Regions from separate parts of the Stenotrophomonas sp. YJH_SMC_69 genome, predicted to be linked through region 2. Evidence: riboswitches for the same ligand, from Rfam matches in the RefSeq annotation. Region 2 holds a riboswitch; the other holds the start of a gene.
The links. Region 2 has a riboswitch for glycine ahead of AC5P8F_RS04105 (trimeric intracellular cation channel family protein). Riboswitches for the same ligand answer to the same signal wherever they lie in the genome.
Positions count from the first base shown of each region.

Region 1: linked by a shared signal. The riboswitch ahead of gcvP (aminomethyl-transferring glycine dehydrogenase) and the one ahead of AC5P8F_RS04105 (trimeric intracellular cation channel family protein) in region 2 are both predicted to bind glycine.

Region 1 is NZ_JCAFTS010000013.1:92,761-100,527, reverse strand. It holds gene AC5P8F_RS18695 (siderophore-interacting protein) at 1-795, opposite strand, end outside; gene AC5P8F_RS18690 (multidrug effflux MFS transporter) at 936-2,162, opposite strand; glycine riboswitch at 2,462-2,564, shown strand; gene gcvP (aminomethyl-transferring glycine dehydrogenase) at 2,627-5,494, shown strand; gene AC5P8F_RS18680 (VOC family protein) at 5,586-5,996, opposite strand; gene AC5P8F_RS18675 (amino acid permease) at 6,135-7,502, opposite strand; gene AC5P8F_RS18670 (AraC family transcriptional regulator) at 7,585-7,767, opposite strand, start outside.
Region 2 is NZ_JCAFTS010000002.1:210,750-218,516, reverse strand. It holds gene AC5P8F_RS04130 (NYN domain-containing protein) at 1-496, opposite strand, end outside; gene AC5P8F_RS04125 (NAD(P)/FAD-dependent oxidoreductase) at 620-1,900, shown strand; gene AC5P8F_RS04120 (hypothetical protein) at 1,993-2,409, opposite strand; gene AC5P8F_RS04115 (nuclear transport factor 2 family protein) at 2,413-2,844, opposite strand; gene AC5P8F_RS04110 (GIY-YIG nuclease family protein) at 2,989-3,264, opposite strand; glycine riboswitch at 3,305-3,394, shown strand; glycine riboswitch at 3,408-3,513, shown strand; gene AC5P8F_RS04105 (trimeric intracellular cation channel family protein) at 3,593-4,210, shown strand; gene AC5P8F_RS04100 (3-deoxy-7-phosphoheptulonate synthase) at 4,473-5,546, opposite strand; gene AC5P8F_RS04095 (hypothetical protein) at 5,841-6,098, opposite strand; gene AC5P8F_RS04090 (DUF6616 family protein) at 6,189-6,527, opposite strand; gene AC5P8F_RS04085 (DNA alkylation repair protein) at 6,576-7,316, opposite strand; gene AC5P8F_RS04080 (MarR family winged helix-turn-helix transcriptional regulator) at 7,313-7,767, opposite strand, start outside.

The DNA.
Region 1 (7,767 bases), on a different contig from region 2:
CGCTCCCGCCTCGCCTGCCACCCAGGCATACAGCGGCCCCGCCACGCTGGCATCGGCCTGTTCCCAGAGAATCTGCGCGTCGACGTCGATCTCTTCCAGTTCTTCGCCAGCGACCACGCTCGAGGCGGCCAGGCGCGCCTGCACCGCCTGCAACAGGGGCGCCCCGTACGCCGCCCGCCCGCGCGGCAACCAGACCAGCTCGGCCGTGGCCGGCGCCTTCAGGCGAACCGCATCACCGGCCTGCGCCACTTCCAGCAGGGCCAGCGTACGTGGCGGATCCACCCTGGCCGCCAGTTCCTCAAGAATGCCGGCCACTGCCGGCAGCGCGGTCTCGTCAGCCACCAGCAGCACCTGGCCAACGCCGGCCGGCGGCTTCCATTCCCAGCCCTCGCTGCTGTCGGCGCAGTCGGCATCCGGGGCCAGCAGCACCACGCGGTCGCCCGGCCGTGCATGGATGGCCCATCGCGAGGCCGGCCCGGTCTCGCCATGCAGCACGAAATCAACATCGACCTCGCCCTGCTCTGCACGCAGCTGGCGGAGGGTGTAGGTGCGCATCGGCGGGCGCTGATCGTCCGGCAGGGCCCGATAGCGTGGGTACCAGTCCTCGCCGCTGGGGACCTGCGGCACCTCCTGGCCGGGCAAGGGGAAGAACACCTTGATGCGCTGGTCCGGCCCTCCGGTCGTCATCCGCGCCACATCGGCACCGGTGAACACCATGCGGTCCAGGGAAGGGGAAAGAACGCGGCGCTCCTTCAGCGCCACCTCGAACAGGCGGTAGGTCTGCTGCGCAGCCATGGGGAACCTCATGCAACGACAGTGGATCGGCTGGCTGTCGTGCACCTGCGCACCGGCTGGCTGGAGTGTCCAGCCTAGTCCGGCGGTTTCCCGTCGCAAGCGTTGCGGGCGTCGTAGCCTGCCCTACCCCTGCGCGCTGCTCAGTGACCCGTGCAGGCTGCCTGCGCCGCGCGTTCGCGCCGGTGTTCCCAGTACCAGAACACGAAGCCGGCGCCGAAGAACCCAGCCTGGCCCAACGCCAGGTGCAGCGGGCTGGCGCTGAGCAGCGGCGACACCACGCCGGCCACCACGGTGCTGATCATCAGCTGCACGAAGGCCTGCAGCGACGAGGCCAGGCCGCGCTGGTGCGGGTACATGTCCAGCACCGCCAGCGCCAGGATCGGGAAGATCAGCGCCATGCCCATGCCACCCAGGAAGATCGGCAGCACCGCCCACGGCAGCACGAACTGCGGCGCCAGCGCCACGTAGCCGACGTTCAGCAGCACCGACAGCGCGCACAGGCCGAAACCAATGGATACCTGGCGGGTGGGCGTGGTGTGCCCGGCCATGCGCCCGGACAGGAACGAGCCGGTGGTCATGCCGCCGATGGTGGGGATGAACAGCCAGGCGAAACCGCCCTCGCCCAGGTGCAGGTGTTGCATCACGAACACCGGTGCCGAGGAGATGTACAGGAAGATGCCACCGAAACCGATGCTGCCGGCCAGCGCCAGGCGCAGGAAGCGCGGATTGAAACCGATGCGCACGTAATCACGCATCAGCACCCGCGGCGACAACGGAACGCGCGCTTCGAGCGGATGGGTCTCCGGCAGGTAGCGGGCGGTGGCCGCCAGCAGAACCAGTGCGAACACCACCAGGAACCAGAAGATCAGCGGCCAGCCAGCACCGCTGAGCAGGATCCAGCCACCGATGATCGGCGCGATCGCCGGGGCGATGCCGAACAGCATCGACACCTGGCTCATCAGCCGCTGCGCGTCGTGACCGTGGTACAGGTCGCGGATCACCGCGCGGCCGACGATCATGCCGACGCCTGCGGACAGGCCCTGCAGGGCGCGGAACCCCAGCAGCGTGGTCAGATCCGTGGACAGCGCACAGCCGACCGAGGCGCCGACGAACACCACCAGGCCGCCGAGGATCACCCGCTTGCGGCCCCAGGCATCGGACAGCGGGCCGTGTGCCAGGCTCATCAGGCCGTAGAACAGCAGGTACACGCTGATGGTCTGCTGCACCGCCACCTCGTCCACCGCCAGGCGCTGGGCCAGCTGCGGGAACGCTGGGAAGATGGTGTCGATCGAGAACGGACCGAACATGGCCAGGCCGGCGAGCAGCAGGGCCATGCGGCGGGTGGAAGGAGCAACAGCGGCGGTCATGGAGAAGGCGTCCGGCAGGGCCATGCGCGGCACGCACGGCGGGCGCCAGTCCCCTGCAGCAGGGACGGCGCCAGATGAATTCGGGTATCCGCCCATCATAGGTGGGGATTGCGCCTGATGCCATGCAGCAGTGCACAAAACGCACGGGCGGGCCATCGGCCATTCAGGCGCCGCGGCCGGGCCCGCAGGCGGCTGGCGCGCCCGCAACGGGCTATAATCGGCGGGCAACACGGTGGGAGAAGCGGAACACCGCTGCCGAAGGCGCAACGCCCGTAATCGCTCAGGCCCGATACCACCCGTAACACAACTCTGGAGAGACCGGTTCGATCCGGCGCCGAAGGGGCACGAAGCCGCGGTTTTCCGCGCTTCCAAACTCTCAGGCAAAAGGACAGAGGGGCGCCCCGCAGACCGCCGACCGGCGGCTTGTGCCCGTGCGTGTGCCCTTTCCTGACGGATCCTTCGCCATGTCCCAGAACACCCCTTCCCTGCGTGAGCTCGAGCACCACAATGCGTTCGTCGAGCGCCACATCGGCCCCAACGATGCCGAGATCGCGCAGATGCTCGACGTCGTCGGCCACGCGTCGCTGGATGCGATGACCGATGCCATCGTACCGGCCAAGATCAAGTCGCCGGCGCCGCTGGCACTGCCGGAATCGATGACCGAAGTGCAGGCACTGGCGAAGATCCGTGCGATCGCCGACAAGAACACCGTGCTGCGCAGCTTCATCGGCCAGGGCTACTACGGTACCCACACGCCGAACGTGATCCTGCGCAACATCCTGGAAAACCCGGCCTGGTACACCGCCTACACCCCGTACCAGGCCGAGATCTCGCAGGGCCGCATGGAAGCGCTGATCAACTTCCAGACCCTGTGCGCCGACCTCACCGGCATGGAAATCGCCAACGCCTCGCTGCTGGACGAAGCCACCGCCGCAGCTGAAGCGATGACCCTGGCCAAGCGTTCGGCCAAGTCGAAGTCGGACACCTTCTTCGTGCACGACGCCGTGCACCCGCAGACCCTGGAACTGCTGCGTACCCGCGCCGAGCCCATGGGCATCGTGCTGCGCGTCGGCACCCCGGCCGAGGCACTGGAAGCAGAAGCCTTCGGCCTGCTGCTGCAGTACCCGGACACCTTCGGCCAGATCGGCGACTACAAGGCGCTGGTCGAGGCCGTGCACGCGCGCGGCGGCCTGGTGGCCGTGGCCACCGACCTGCTGGCGCTGACCCTGCTGGCCGCCCCGGGCGAATGGGGTGCGGACATCGTGGTCGGCAACAGCCAGCGTTTCGGCGTGCCGTTCGGCTTCGGCGGGCCGCACGCCGCATTCATGGCCTGCCGCGACGCCTACAAGCGCTCGATGCCGGGCCGCCTGATCGGCGTCTCGGTCGATGCCCAGGGCAACCCGGCCTACCGCCTGACCCTGCAGACCCGCGAGCAGCACATCCGCCGCGAGAAGGCCACCTCCAACATCTGTACCGCACAGGTGCTGCTGGCGGTGATGGCCTCGATGTATGCCGTGTACCACGGCCCGGAAGGCCTGACCCGCATCGCCCGGCGCACCCACCGCCTGGCCTCGATCCTGGCCGCCGCGCTGCGCGAGGCCGGCGTGCAGGTCGGTGGCGACTTCTTCGACACCCTGCATGTCACCGGCGTGCACGCCGATGAGATTCACGCCAAGGCCCGCGCCGCCGGTTACAACCTGCGTGCGATCGACAGCGACTCGGTCGGCATCAGCCTGGACGAGACCGCCACCCGCGCCGACGTGGTCGCACTGGCCGCCGTGTTCGGTGCGCAGGCCGACGTCGACGCGCTGGATGCCAGCACCGCCGATGCGCTGCCGGCCGGCCTGCTGCGCCAGTCCGCATTCCTGACCCATCCGGTGTTCAACACCCACCACAGCGAGCACGAACTGCTGCGCTACCTGCGCTCGCTGGCCGACAAGGACCTGGCGATGGACCGCACGATGATCCCGCTGGGCTCGTGCACCATGAAGCTCAACGCCACCGCCGAGATGATCCCGGTGACCTGGCCGGAGTTCTCGCAGATCCACCCGCTGGTGCCGGCCGACCAGGCGCTGGGCTACAAGGAACTCATCGACACGCTGGAAGCGATGCTGGTGGAATGCACCGGCTATGACGCGGTCAGCCTGCAGCCGAACTCCGGCGCGCAGGGCGAGTACGCCGGCCTGCTGGCGATCCGCGCCTACCACCGCTCGCGCGGCGAAGGCCACCGCGACATCTGCCTGATCCCGGATTCGGCGCACGGCACCAACCCGGCCTCGGCGCAGATGTGCGGCATGAAGGTGGTGGTGACCAAGACCGATGCCAACGGCAACGTCGACGTCGAGGACATCCGCCTCAACGCCGAGAAGTACAGCGACCGCCTGGCCGCGATCATGATGACCTACCCGTCCACGCACGGCGTGTTCGAGGAAGAGGTGGTGGAGATCTGCGAGATCATCCACAAGCACGGCGGCCAGGTGTACACCGACGGTGCCAACATGAATGCCCTGGTCGGCGTGGCCAAGCCGGGCAAGTGGGGGTCGGACGTTTCGCACCTGAATCTGCACAAGACCTTCTGCATCCCGCACGGCGGTGGCGGCCCGGGCGTCGGCCCGTGCGCGGTCAAGGAGCACCTGGCCCCGTTCCTGCCGGGCAAGCTGGGTGACAACGGCCCGGTCGGCATGGTCAGCGCGGCCAGCTTCGGCAGCGCCTCGATCCTGCCGATCAGCTGGATGTACATCGCAATGATGGGCCGCGACGGCCTGCGCAAGGCCACCCAGGTCGCGCAGCTCAACGCCAACTACATCGCCAAGCGCCTGGCCCCGCACTTCAAGACCCTGTACACCGGCCGTAACGGCCTGGTGGCGCACGAGTGCATCCTGGACGTGCGCCCGCTGGAGAAGACCAGCGGCATCGGTGCCGAGGACGTGGCCAAGCGCCTGATCGACTTCGGCTTCCACGCCCCGACCCTGAGCTTCCCGGTGGCCGGCACGCTGATGGTGGAGCCGACCGAGAGCGAATCGCTGCACGAACTGGATCGCTTCATCAACGCGATGATCCAGATCCGCGAGGAGATCACCGCGATCGAAGACGGCCGCCTCGACCGCGAGGACAACCCGCTGAAGAACGCGCCGCACACTGCCACCGCAGTGACCGCCAGCGAGTGGACCCACGCCTACCCGCGTGAACTGGCCGCCTTCCCGCTGGCCAGCCTGAAGCAGAGCAAATACTGGCCGCCGGTGGCGCGTGTCGACAATGTGTACGGCGACAAGAACGTGATGTGCGCCTGCATCCCGGTCGATGCCTACAAGGATGATGAAGTCGAGGCGTGATTCCTCACTGCATCGGTAAAGAAAACGGCCCGCGCAAGCGGGCCGTTTTCATGGGGCGTGTGGACCAAGGCCCACACCCACAAGCATCCGATCACGGGTCCGGCATCTGCCCCAGGCTCAACTGCCACGACACGCCAAAGCGGTCCTGCACCCAGCCGTAGCGATTGCTGAAGTCATAGTCGCCCACCGGCATCAACCAATGGCCGCCCTCACCCAGCACGCGTGCCGCGCGCTCGAACTGCTCGGCACCGGAACACTCGACGAACAGCGAGATCGACGGCGAGAAGGTAAAATCGTGCACGTCCAGGCTGTCGAAGCACAGGTAGTGGGTGCCACCGAGCAGGAAGATGGCCTGGCGGACCTGCCCCGGCACGCCGGCGCCGGCCCCCTCGGGATGGCGTTGCAGGGCCAGCAGCCGGAAATCGGCAAAGGCTTCGGCGTACAGGGCCAGCGCGGCCTCGGCCTGGCCGGTGAACATCAGGAAGGGACGGCTGCGCAGCATGCGGTACTCCTGGTCGACGGGCCGATGACGGCCTGCCTGCACAGTGCCACGCGGAGTGTGTGCCTGTTGTAGAGCCGAGCCCATGCTCGGCTGGCGATCGCGCAAACAGCAGCCGACCGCAGGGTCGGCTCTACAGAATCACGCCTGGCGCATGCGCCGCGCGATGGCACTGCTGGCGGCGATCGTGGCGGTCAACGCCACCATCGACAGGAACTGCAGGCGGGTGTGCGACTCACTCAGCAGCAGGCCGAAGATCAGCGCAAGGATCGCCAGTGCACAGCAGGTCAGCCACGGGAAACCGGCCATGCGGAACGGCAGTCGGGTACCCAGACGATCCGCGCGACGACGCAGCACCAGCTGCGAGACCAGCGACAGCGTCCACACCAGCAGGCAGGTGGAACCGACGATGTTCAGCAGCACCGGCAGCACCCGGTCCGGGAACAGCAGTTCCATTACCGTGGCGGCAAAGCCGAACAGCACGCTGGCCAGCACGGCGATCACCGGCACCTGGCGCGGGTCGGTCCAGCCAAGCACGGCCGGCGCTTCGCGACGCTGCGCCAGCGAATACATCATGCGCGAGGCGCCGTAGAGGTTGGCATTGAGCGCCGACAGCAGCGCGATCACGGCGATCAGCGTGATGGCGGTACCAGCGCCCGGGATGCGGGCGATGTCCAGCACGGCGGCGAACGGCGACTTCAGCGCCTCGCTGGTCCACGGCACCACGGCGATGATCACGCTCAGCGAGCCGATGTAGAACACCAGGATGCGCCAGGCCACGGTGCGGATGGCACGGGCAATGCTGCGCTCGGGGTCTTCGGTTTCGGCCGCCGCCACGGCCACGATCTCGGTGCCGCCGAAGGCGAACACCACCACCAGCAGCGCCGCACCGATCCCGGCCAGGCCCTTCGGTGCGAAGCCACCATGCTCGGTGAAGTTGCTCAGGCCCGGCGAAGTCACCTGCGGCAGCCACCCCATCAGCAGCGCCACGCCAATGGCGATGAAGGCCAGGATCGCCGCGACCTTGAGGATGGCGAACCAGAATTCGAACTCGCCGAAGCTCTTCACTCCGAGCAGGTTGATCGCGGTGAAGAACAGCATGAACGCCAACGCCGCCATCGGTACCGGTATCGCCGGCCAGACCGTGGCCAGCAGCCCGGCCGCACCCACTGCTTCGGCGGCGATCACGATCACCAGCTGCACCCACCACAGCCAGCCCACGGTGGCACCGGCGGTAGCGCCCATGGCGTCGGCTGCATACACCGAGAACGCGCCGCTGGTCGGTTTGGCCGCCGCCATCTCGCCCAGAGCGTTCATCACGATGATCACCAGCGCTCCGGCGACCAGATACGACACCAGGACCGCCGGACCGGCCGCCTGCACACCCACGCCCGAGCCGAGGAACAGCCCGGCGCCGATGGCGCTGCCCAGGCCCATCATGATCAGCTGGCGGGGCTTGAGCGAATGTCCGAGGCGGGACGGCGAAGCGGTCGGAATCGAGTTGGGCATCGGCGGGGCTGGCGGCGGGCTACAGGGGCGACACCTTACCCTGTCCCGTGCCCACGGGGATAGGCACAGCGCAGCAGGCCGCTCAGGCCAGCGCCGGCTCGCCGACGTTCCCACCGATACGGGCACGATAGGCACGCGGCGAGAAACCGGTTTCAGCCTTGAACTTGCGGGTGAAGGCACTCTGGTCGCTGAAACCGCAGGCCTGGCCGATGCAGGCGATGCTGTCGTCGCCATGCAGCAGATGCATGGCCATCTGGATCCGCAG
Region 2 (7,767 bases):
GCTCGTTCGATGCCTGTTCGCTCGATGCCTGCTCGGCATCCGGCACGCTGGCGTGGGTCTGGCCCAGCGCTTCCAGGTAGGTGAACTTCGAGCACGCGTTGACGAACGGTTCCGGCGTCTTCTTTTCGCCGAAGCCGTACACCTTCACGCCGTCGGTCAGCAGGCGCATCACCATCGGGGTGAAATCGGCATCGCTCGACACGATGGCGAAGCCATCAAGGTTGCGCGCGTACAGCAGGTCCATGGCATCGATCACCATCGCCATGTCCGACGCATTCTTGCCCTTGCTGTAGGCGAACTGCTGGATCGGGCGGATCGCATACTCATGCAGCACCGCTTCCCAGCCCTTCAACCGCGGGCTCTTCCAGTTGCCGTAGGCACGGCGCACGTTGGCCACGCCATAGCGGGCGACTTCGGCCAGGACCTCGTCGATCTTCGAGGCCGGCGCATTGTCGGCGTCGATCAACAGGGCGATGCGCTTTTCCGGTTCGCTCATGGATTCCTCGCGGGCGGTTGCCTGAACCCGAGTATCGCCGATCCACCCAGGCGCTGACGTGACAGGTGGCCGCCGTGCGAAGATGCCAGGCGCTTCCCCCAATGCCCCCACTGGAGTGAGTCGATGAGTCGCGAGCGCGTTCCCCACCTGGTCGTTGTCGGCGGCGGTTTTGCCGGTCTCTGGGCCACCCGTGCCCTGGCCCGCGAGCGCATACGCATCACCCTGGTCGACCGCCGCAACCATCACCTGTTCCAGCCGCTGCTGTACCAGGTGGCCACCGCCGGCCTGTCCGCGCCGGATATCGCCGCACCGCTGCGCCACATCCTCGGCCACCAGCGCAACGTGGAAGTCCGCCTCGGCGAAGTGGTCGCCATCGACAAGCAGGCACGGCAGATCGGCATGGCCGATGGCAGCACGCTGGACTACGACAGCCTGCTGCTGGCCACCGGCGCTACCCACGCCTACTTCGGCAACGACCAGTGGGCCGATGATGCCCCTGGCCTGAAAACGCTGGACGATGCCATTGCACTGCGCCGCAAGCTGCTGCTGGCGTTCGAACGCGCCGAGGCCGAACCGGACCCGGCCAGGAAGGCGGCGTGGCTGAGTTTCGCCATCGTCGGTGGTGGTCCCACCGGCGTCGAACTGGCCGGCACGCTGGCCGAGATCGCGCGCCACACGCTGCGCAACGAATTCCGCCACATCGATCCGGCCAGCGCCAAGGTGCGGCTGGTCGAGGCTGGGCCGCGCGTGCTGTCCTCGTTCCCGGAAGTGCTTTCGCTGAAGGCGCGCCGCCAGCTGGAAAAGCTGGGCGTGGAAGTGCTGACCGGTACCCCGGTGAGCGACATCGACAGCCAGGGCTTCAAGCTCGGTGAGCAGTTCGTGCCGGCCCGCACCGTGGTCTGGGCCGCCGGCGTGGCCGCTTCACCACTGGCGCGCACGCTGGACGTGCCGCTGGACCGCGCCGGCCGCGTGCAGGTGCAGCCGGACCTGACCCTGCCCGATCACCCGGAGCTGTTCGTGGCCGGCGACCTGGCCGCACTGAGCCAGGCCGACGGCAAGCCGGTTCCCGGCGTGGCGCCCGCGGCCAAGCAGATGGGCAAGTACGTGGCCGAGGTGGTCCGTGCACGCCTGCACGGCAAGCCCGAGCCCGGTCCGTTCAAGTACGCCGACTACGGCAACCTGGCCACCATTGGCCGCATGGCCGCGATCGTGCACCTGGGCCGGCTGCAGCTCTCCGGCGTGCTGGCCTGGTGGTTCTGGCTGGCCGCGCACGTGTTCTTCCTGATCGGCTTCCGCAACCGCATCGTGGTGCTGCTGAACTGGGCGGTCGCGTACTGGAGCTACCAGCGCAGCGCGCGCATCATCTTCGGTGATGACCAGGACGACCGGCGGCCGAGGCGGTAAGGCCGCACGCAACAGGGGTCGGATCCCTTTCCGCGGGAAAGGGCTCTGACCCCGTCAACAAACATGGAGCGCCATCCGCGCATGACGTGGATCTACTTCCGGCAGAAGTCCTCCTTCCTCGCGGTGTCCGCAATCTGCGCGGTACTCCAATGCCGGGTGATCCAGATCGCCAACGCGGTGCTGCTGAGATGCCAGCGCAGCATGCCGCGCCGAGGTTGCCGCCACAGGTGGCGCCGGGCAATCCAGAAGGCCTCCCGCTCCACTTCAGGCACCTTGTTCTTCATCCCGTCCTTGTCGAAGAACTGGGCGGTGAAGCGCCAGGGGTTCATCGGCTGGTATCCCGCCCGTGGCTCACCGCTGCACGCAGCCACGCCACTGGGCGCGCGGTCGGCCGGCTTCGGCCGACCGTCCACCAATGCCAGCCCGAGCAGATACAGCAGGCCAGGCAGCAGCGCGATGCCGGCGACCAGCACGACGACGGAGATCCATGCGTTGCCGGCGGCACGCATCGCTCAGTGCGCCTTCGGTTTCGGGTACCACAGTGCGTTGACGATGACCCAGCGCTGGTCGAAACGCCCCATGTGGAAGTAGTCGACGAACCACGGGGTTTCCAGCCGCACCGAGGCCGCGTTGCCGGTCACGTCCAGCACCGTGCAGCGGCGATCCCATTGATCCTTCGGGGTCTTCAGCGCGCCCTGTTTCGTCAACGAGACCAGCTCTTCCTTCGACATCCGGCGCAGGCCCAGGCGCTCGTCGGGTGTATCGCCGAGCACAGCGCGCTTGGCCAGGTCCGGATGCAGGGAACGGGCGACGCGCTGCGGGTCGGCCTCCAGCTGGCCATCGACGTAGTCGTGGCAGGTGGCTTCGATGGCCGCGATCGTGGCGGCGTCGGCGGCAGGGCTCGTTGATGCGGAAAGCGCGAACAGCAGGGCAATCGTGGACATCCGGGTCTCCGGCTCTGGGCGCGGGGCGATCATCGCATGGGCCGGGTAGCCCATCCACGCAGGGCGTGGATCTACTGTAGAGCCGAGCCCGTGCTCGGCTCCCGCATCGGGCAGACGGAACAACAGCCGAGCGTGGGCTCGGCTCTACAGAAGCGCAGGATCCGTTGCCTGCAGCCAGGCCAGCTTGCGTTCGCGGGGCTGCTGCTTGAGTTGCCACTCGGCCCGCGAGGCGGCGGCCCGGTCCGGGTATTCGCGCACGGCCAGCACGCGCAGCGGCGGCCGGGCCCGGGTGTAGCGCGCGCCCTTGCCGGCCTGGTGGGCGGCGAAACGCGCCTCCACATCGGTGCTGATGCCGGCGTAATAGCTGCCATCGCGGCATTCGAGCAGGTACAGGAACCACGGGCGGACGGACGAGGCCATGCCTGGATTATGCCGTGCTGCACTGCAGCGGATATACTGGCACCCGAATGCAGGAGAGAGGCGCCGCGCTGGCGCCCGCCGAAGGCGCAGGCTCCCATGATCGCTCAGGCCGGTGGGCTGGAATCCCACCAACCATGCATTCGACTCGCCGAGCTGGAGAGAGGTCACCGGGCATGCCCGGGACGATCCGCCGAAGGGGCACGCGGCCCATGCCGCTGAACTCTCAGGCAAAAGGACAGCGGGAGCGGCACCGGTCATCGTCCCGTCATTGCGCAGGCAGTGGCGGCGGTCGCGCATGGCCGGCCCCACCGCGCCCGGAGCCTGTCCCATGCTGCTGTCCATCATCTACCTGATCGCCATTTCCGCCGAAGCCATGACCGGCGCACTGTCCGCCGGCCGCCGCCGCATGGACCTGTTCGGCGTGGTCATGATCGCCTGCGTCACCGCCCTCGGTGGCGGCTCGCTGCGCGACATCCTGCTCGGCCACTATCCGCTGGGCTGGGTGAAGCATCCCGAGTACCTGGGCTTCACCGTATGCGCGGCGCTGATCGCCACCTGGGTGGCGCGCTGGATGCACCACTTCCGCCGCACCTTCCTGGTGCTCGATGGCCTGGGCCTGATCGCCTTCACCCTGATCGGCTGCTCGATCGCGCGCGAAGCCGGCCATGCAATGCCGATCGTGCTGATCGCCGGCATGCTGACCGGCGCGTTCGGCGGGGTGCTGCGCGACATCCTCTGCAACGAGGTGCCACTCATCTTCCAGAAGGAGCTGTACGCGATCATCGCGCTGCTGACCGGCGCGGCCTATCTGTTGCTGCTGCACTGGGGCGTGGCCGATGCCACCGCGATCCTGTGCTGCCTCGGCGGCGGCTTCGCGTTGCGCCTGCTGGCGATCCACTACCGCTGGGAAATGCCGAAGTTCGTGTACCACGACGAAGTGCATTGAGCCTCTTCGTAAAGTCGAGCCATGCTCGACTGCTCTTTGCAGCAAACCAACGCGCTTCGCGCGCAGGTCGGGCATGGCTCGACGCTACAGGAAGCGGTATCACCACCCCGGCGATGTACCTGGCGCTGTCGCTCATGCGCAGCGCCAGGCGCATCGCCGGTGCAGATGGGCCGGCCTCCAACTCTGACCGGCCCTGATCGCGGCCGCACCCCCGCAGGCGCTGGCCGCCATCCACACACGTGCCGCACTCAGGCGGTTTCGATCAGGCTGCTTCGGACACCTTCACGTCGCGACGGGCGCGCACGGCCGCAGCCAGACGCTCCAGCACCGTCACGGTGGTGTCCCAGTCGATGCAGCCATCGGTGATGCTCTGCCCGTAAACCAGCGGCTGGCCTTCCACCAGTTCCTGGCGGCCACCGACCAGATGGCTCTCGATCATCACGCCAACGATGCGCTGTTCGCCGTCTTCCAGCTGAACAGCGATGTCCTCGATCACCTTCGGCTGGTTCTCGGGGTTTTTCAGGCTGTTGGCGTGGCTGGCGTCGATCATCAGGCGCGTCGGCAGCTTGGCCTTGGCCAGCACCTGGCAGGCGTCGGCGACGCTGCCGGCGTCGTAGTTCGGCTGCTTGCCGCCACGCAGGATCACATGGCAATCCGGATTGCCGGTGGTCGACACGATGGCGGTGCCGCCCTGCTTGGTGACCGACAGGAAGTGATGCGGATTGGACGCCGCACCCACCGCGTCAGCGGCGATCTTCACGTTGCCATCGGTGCCGTTCTTGAAGCCGACCGGGCACGACAGCCCCGAGGCAAGCTCACGATGCACCTGGCTTTCGGTGGTACGCGCGCCGATCGCGCCCCACGCCACCAGGTCGGCGATGTACTGCGGCGAGATCACATCGAGGAATTCGACACCGGCCGGCAGGCCGAGCTTGTTGATGTCGCGCAGCAGGCCGCGGGCGATGCGCAGGCCCTTGTCGATCCTGAAGCTGCCGTCCAGGTCCGGGTCGTTGATCAGGCCCTTCCAGCCCACCGTGGTGCGCGGCTTCTCGAAGTACACGCGCATGACGATTTCCAGTTCGCCGGCCAGCGCGTCGCGCAGCGGCTTCAGGCGCTGGGCGTATTCGATGGCGGCCTTCGGGTCGTGGATCGAGCACGGGCCCACCACCACTGCCAGGCGGTCGTCACGGCCGTGCAGGATCTGGTGCAGGGCCGCGCGCGAGGCGCTGACGGTGTCGGAGGCTTCATCGTCACAGGGCAGCATCGCCAGCAGCTGGGCAGGCGGTGTCAGCGGTTCGATGGTGCGGATACGCAGGTCGTCGGTGTGCGGGGGCATTGCAGGAGATCTCCGGAACGTTGGGGTCCCCAGCGTGGCGGCATGAAAAAAGCCGCCAGGTTCGCTGGCGGCTTTCGGGAATGCGTCTGAAGCTTTCTTCAGGGTGAGCGCAGTCCTTCCTCCGCCAGTGGCTTCGGAAAGTAATACCAGTAAAAGCGGGTGGCGGCTGCGTTCATGGGGTGTATTGATAGCACAGCTTTTGCGCAGTGCAAAATGTTTCATCCGCAACCGGGGGTGCGGTTCAGCGAGGCGCGCGCCAGCGCTGCCCACGCGGCAGCAGCCACGCAAAGCTGCTCATTTGCCATGCACTTCCACGTCCAGCAGCAGGCCTTCGTGGATGTCGGCCCAGCGCTCCAGCACGCGGTCCAGCTCCTGCCTGGCCTCGTCCAGCTGCTCGGGATTGAGCAGGGAACGGGCGGTGTAGAGGTCGGAGACCAACCGCCGCAGGGCCGCCTCCGGGATGGCCACCGACGGCCCTTCCCGCCCCGGCAACTGCAATGCCGGGCTGTCGCCAAGCGGGCCGAACAGCGTGACCTGGAGCGTGCTCTGCATGATCAACTTCCCTGCGGATGGACATGGGCAATGTCCTGTTTACCGCGTCCGGGTGACAGGCGCATGTGCCATGCGCGTCCGGAGACGCTGCTACAAGGCGGCCAGGTCGGCAAGGTGCTGCCCCATCCCATCGTCTGCGCCGACGGCGTTGATGGTGGCGAAGTACTGATGCCAACCGGTGGCGGCAATGCCGGCCACCAGCGCATCGGCGTCCGCGCGGCTTGCACAGCGCCAGACCGCATAGAACTGCTCATCGCTGCCGTGCTGTACGCCCCTGGCAATGCGGCCCATCGCCAGCAGTGTGATGCGGACTGGATCGAACTGCTGCATGCCTGCACCGATACGGGCGAAGAAGGCATTCCGCTGCTCGGGCTGGAGCGTGGTCCAGGCGGGGGTGGCGGTATAGAGCTCGATGAAGGTGTGCGACATGCTGCTTCTTCCTTGAAGGTTTGGGGGGGTGCCGGCCAGCGGCCGGCACTACCGGAGCGAGCGCATGGCGCGTTTGCGGATGTAGGCATTGGCATCGCCACGGTGCTGCTGTTGCCAGCGCGCGCACAGCGCACGCAGCCACTGCGGCTGTGTCTTGCCGGCATCATTGAGCCAGTTGCCGACCGAGTCCTGCACATAGCGCTCCGGGTCGTCGGCGAGTGCCTCCAGCATCGCCTCTGCAAGTTCCGGCTGCCGCTTGAACAGCGCGACATGTGTGGCCCACACGCCGCGCGGGCGCAGCGCTTCGCAGGCGAAGCGGCGCAGGTACGGCGATCCTTCCTGCGTCCATGGTTGCAGGTACTCCAGCGCCTGCAGTGGTGCGGCAACAATGTCGGCACGCAGCGCCAGCCACGCCCATTCGCGCACGCCGAAGTGCGGGTCGTCAGCCAGTGGCCGCATCGCCTGCAGCTTGGCCGGCAGCGTCGCGTCGGCGTCGCCGCCGATCAGGTAGCAGGCCCAGCCACGCACCGTGTCTGACGCATGCGCCTGCCAGCGCGCAGGCTCCCCCTGTCCGGCTTCGTGCAGCAACCGCGCCGCCAGCGCCATGCGCTGGGTGATGCCCTTGCCTGAGGCGTCGCGCATGCATTGCAGCGATTCCGGCTCAAGGGCAGGCGCCACCACCTGCAGCAGCGCGGTGAAATCCACGGCCAGGCATTCGGCCAGATGGGTGGCAGCAGCGCTGCCACTGTTGAGTGCATGCAGCCTTTGCGCAGGAACGGGCGTGCTCATGCTGCCGATTCCCGCCCGCCGTCCGTGTGCTGCCAGACCTTGTGCAGCAGCTGCGACAGCTGCTGCTGTTCACCCGCATCCAGGCCGTCGAACAGGCCGCTGATCCATTGCGTGTGCTGCTCGAACAACGACTCGGCCAAGCGCTTTCCCGGTGCGGTCAATACGATCTGCAGACGGCGGCCATCCCCGTCATCGCTGCGACGCTGCAGCAGGCCTTCACGCTGCAGGCCATCGAGCAGGCCGCTGATGGTGGCACGGGTCACGCCAGCACGCTCGGCCAGCAGGTGCGGCGGCAGCGTGCCACCGGCCCCGTGCAGCAGGAACAGCACGACGAAGCGGCCCTCGCTGAGCCCATGCGGTGCCAGCCGCGAGGCGCAGTCGCGATCGATCGACGAGGACAACGAGAGCAGCTGGAAGCACAGGCGCAGTTGCGCGATGTTGGCGTGGCCGC